Regions from separate parts of the Lactobacillus sp. ESL0677 genome, predicted to be linked through region 2. Evidence: riboswitches for the same ligand, from Rfam matches in the RefSeq annotation. Region 2 holds a riboswitch; the other holds the start of a gene.
What was found. Region 2 has a riboswitch for thiamine pyrophosphate ahead of OZX76_RS02285 (ECF transporter S component). Riboswitches for the same ligand answer to the same signal wherever they lie in the genome.
Positions count from the first base shown of each region.

Region 1: linked by a shared signal. The riboswitch ahead of OZX76_RS00355 (ABC transporter ATP-binding protein) and the one ahead of OZX76_RS02285 (ECF transporter S component) in region 2 are both predicted to bind thiamine pyrophosphate.

Region 1 covers NZ_CP113946.1:70,375-72,576, forward strand. Annotated here, with positions in the region: gene OZX76_RS00355 (ABC transporter ATP-binding protein) at 1-948, opposite strand, end outside; TPP riboswitch at 994-1,083, opposite strand; gene OZX76_RS00360 (AraC family transcriptional regulator) at 1,207-2,145, shown strand.
Region 2 covers NZ_CP113946.1:421,313-423,514, reverse strand. Annotated here, with positions in the region: gene OZX76_RS02290 (ECF transporter S component) at 1-531, opposite strand, end outside; gene OZX76_RS02285 (ECF transporter S component) at 545-1,123, opposite strand; TPP riboswitch at 1,171-1,259, opposite strand; gene OZX76_RS02280 (hypothetical protein) at 1,348-1,677, opposite strand; gene OZX76_RS02275 (MupG family TIM beta-alpha barrel fold protein) at 1,679-2,202, opposite strand, start outside.

The DNA of each region.
Region 1 (2,202 bases), 350 kb from region 2:
AAAAATCTGAGCAACATGTAATAAGTATTTGCGCGTTGCTTGTTGGCGCACTTCACGATTGTGGTAGGTTAGACTGCCGTTATAAGGCAGCATTTTGGTCAATGCGTTAAATAATGAAGTTTTACCAACGCCATTAGCTCCAGTAATTAGCGTGGTCTTACCCGCAATAATCTTAAGCTGGTCCTGATTCAATAAACGTCTGTTCTGCGTTAATTGTGTTTTGTTTAAGGTAAAACAAGCTGTCTCATTTTGAGGCAAAGCAAACGAATAATTATTCTTGTGCGTACTTGTCTGGAGTAGTTTGTCTTTAGCTAAGCTGTCTAATTGTTGGACATGGTGGCCTGCAAACTGAAAGAGGCAATCACAGATATTTTGGTAGCCATTTAGAATATGGTCACTTAAAATAATCGTTTTGCCTTGATCGCGCAAGTGCGCTAATTTGGTAATTAAAAATTGCCGTGCTTGCGGATCACAACTAGCGAAGGGCTCATCTAGCAAGAATAAGTCAATGTCCATTGCAATGAGAACGGCAAGGGCCACACGTTGTTGCTCACCACCGGACATTGTATTGATCTTTTGGTCCAACAAGTTTTCAATTTGCGCAAATTTTACGCCGGCAGTCAGCCGTTTGTGATAATCTTCTTGGTTAATTTGTAAATTCTCAAGCGCAAAAATAATTTCTTCTCGTGGGGTTGCCATTGTGAATTGCTCGCTGGCATTTTGAAACATGATGGCCGACTTTAAGCCGTTGAGGTTAAGGCTGCCGCTGACTTTACCCGCATATTTAGGATATAGTCCGGCCAGCACCTTAAGTAAAGTTGACTTACCACAACCAGTAGGTCCAATTAACAGTGAAAATTGCCCCGTGGGAATTTCGAGATTAAGGTTATCAAGAATTTTAATATTTTGATCGTATGAAAAAGTTAAATTTTTGCTTGTAATCATTATTTTTACCAACTAAAAAAGTCGCTAGGACAAGCTGCACTAACGACGTAAAAGTTCATTCATTTTCCCTTCGCTGGCATTGTCCATAGCAGGTTCAACGGGTATTATCTCAGCCTTGCGGCACCCCAATGTTATCAAACCAATTTTACATGAAAACCGCTTTTTTGTCTAGTCATGATGGCTTAATGAAAATAAAATACCAGTGAATCTTGATTTTGCTATATAATAAAAGTATTAAACTAATAATAAGAAGGTGAAACTATGGCAGCAGTCAAATTGGCGCAATATTTAGCTAGTATTTTAAGCTCAACTAATAGCGATACGAATGAATTACGATTAAAGGCAGTGGGTAGCAGCTTTGATTTGTTTACTGTTTATCTCGAAAATCACAACACTGGTGTCCATCGTTATCAAACAACAAATGCGATGATTTTTTATGAGGCTGGTGGCAAAGCAAATATTAAAATTCACGGACAAGACTTTGAGTTAGGAGTAGGCAATATTGTCTTTTTGCCAGCTAAAAGTGATTATGAAGTCCAAAAGCAAACTAAAACTGACGTTTTGGTAAAGTTAGATTTAAATTCTAAGTATAATTTACAATATTTCCTGGGAAATATTACCAATCAGGAGTCACGTGAAGAGCAGGCAATTAAGCAAGTAATTAGCAATTTGCGGGTTAATCGTCTGTTATATTTAAAGTCAACGCCAATTTCTAAATCGGCACAATTAATGAATAAGATAATTGATGAATATTTAAGCCATAATTTATTTACCGAGAGTGTAGTTAAAGCAGAACTAAATTTATTGTTAGTTGCGGCAGTACGTAATCAGAACTTCGCTGCAGCGCCAGCAAAAAAGCAGGGCTTTGCCAATGCAACACTTGAAAGCTATATCGATGCTAATTTTGCCGATATTACTTTAGATGCAGCTGCTAAATATTTTGGCTTTAATCCAAATTATTTTTCTAGTTTAGTTAAGCAAAAAACTGGCAAAAGCTTTGTGGAGCATGTTGATGAACGGCGAATGCAGGAAGCCCGCAATTTACTTGCGCGTCCTGATATTTCGGTTAAGGAGATTATTGCTAGGGTTGGTTATAATGGCAAGTCATTTTTCTATAAAAAGTTTAATGAATACTATCATCAGACGCCAGTTCAAATGCGTGCGGAGCTATTTCGTCAGGCTAATATTAATTTGAAATAAAAAAATAATTGACAGCGCAACCAAAAGCTGTTATACCTAAACTATAGTTTAATAATA
Region 2 (2,202 bases):
TTTGACCAACACTCCGTCAAACAAAACTGACGAGATGATGCTGACAAAAAACATGACAATCTGCACCTTAACCGCAAATTTATACCAACCATACATTAAATAACACGGTATAAAAAAGCCAAAGCTAGCAAAAAATGCACCTGTCAAAACGCTATGCCAAGAAAATCTTTGGTAACGAGATTTTTTCGGAAAAAAGCCAATTTCATTCGTTAATCCCTGCATTAATCCAGAAACCACAGTAGTGACACCCCACTGGCCGCCACAAGCCATTTCTACGATTGAAGCCAGCAATTCACCCACTAATCCCGAGCCAGTTGTCGGAACAAAATACATCGCAAGCGGTGCCGCCATTAACCATAACCCTGCAAAAAAGGCGTCGGTTGCCGGAGCGTACCCCGTTGGCAGCAGCAACATTTTAACCAAATTATAGAGCCCATTGGTACCATAGGTATAAAAGATACCCATCAAAATCCCAATTAGGGCGACTAAAATAATAGCTTTGATATTCCATTTTGATGATCTTGTAAACATGATTGGCCTCGATTTATGCAAGGCGCGGCTTTAACGTGCGATCAAATAGATTAGCGATTAATTTGACCAGTACACCTTCAAAGACAAGCGCTGAAATCATATTGGTAATAAACATAACAATTTGGACCGTCATATTAAATTTACCCCAACCATAAAGAATATATGACGGAATAAAAATTCCTAGTCCGGCAAAGAAAGCACCAATCATGACACTCTTCCAAGAAAAGTTTTGATAACGTGCGGTTTTCGGGAAAAAGCCGATTTCATTCGTTGCTCCTTGAATCAAGCCCGAAATAACAGTTATGGCACCCCATTGACCACCAATTGCCATTTCTACAATTGAAGCTAAAACTTCACCAATTGTGCCAGAGCCAATTGTCGGGACAAAGTACATTGCAAGTGGTGCCGCCATTAACCATAAGCCCGAAAAGACGGTGTCCGTTACTGGTGCAAAGCCAGTAGGGACAAGTGCCATTTTAATAATGTTGTAGGCCCAATTAAAGCCGTAAGTATAAATTACTCCCATAATAATTCCAATCAATGCGACCAAAATTACCGACTTAACATTCCATTTTGATGATCTTGTGAACATAAAAATACTCCTAACTAACTTTTTAAGTCAGAAGGAGTACAAATTAAATGCTTGTTCAAACACTTCCCTAACGCAGGCATTGTCCTGTTCAGGTTCCGAGGGTAATTCTCAGCTATTGGCACCCCTAGTGACTAACTTTTAATTAAAAATAGTATACCACAATGATAATGATAGTAAAGCAATCCCCGATTTTCACTAATCTTCAAAAAAGAAATTATTATTGATTACTTATTCTTATCATTTTGCTTATTATTTGACTTGCGAACCCATCTAGCAATCGTGCTATTTCCTTCACCTCGCATAATTGCGTTGAAGTTACGGCTAAAGGCAATTAAGAAAATCATGCAATTGAATGCAAAAATTACCACTGCAATTGTTACGACAACTGTATTTTTACAATAGACCAAAATTGGGATTAACAAAAAAATACTGATTACTTCAACCCAAACGCTATAAATTTGGTGACCAGCATGATAAACGCGAGCGACAAATTCCCGTGCTGCCCAAAATAAGACGAGTAGCCCAATTATGATAATGAACGAATTTAGCTTCATTTTAATTTTGATGACTTTCGAATTTAAACTTGGTCCATGGCCGCAAATATTTTAGTAACGGCAATTCTTCTGGCTTAATCGCAGCAATCTTATTTTTCCGTTCGTCACTATGCGGTTGAAGTACGACTTGTAATTCATTTTTATAAATACCAAAGCCGTCATTGCCAATCAAAATATCGCCCACCTCAAATTGTATTTGATTATCATGAGCTGGGTTAGCCTCTGCTCGGTGCCACACACGCGGCATGGTTGAGCGAGCAACTAAAGCGTTGCTATCGCCACGCCGAAAATGCTTGTCTTCGAGCAAGATTTTTTGCTCTAATGGACTAATTCCCGGTAGCATTTCAACATCAAAAGATAATTCATATCTATCTAGCTCACTTAAACGGCGCAGCTCATCCTCACTAGCATAAGAATTACCAATAATTACATCGTCAATTAAGTTAGTCATAAATAACGACTTAGCCTGAACTTCAATTGGTAAGTGACGGTCAGCTTCTCTAGTTGGCAAGCCATCATTTACAT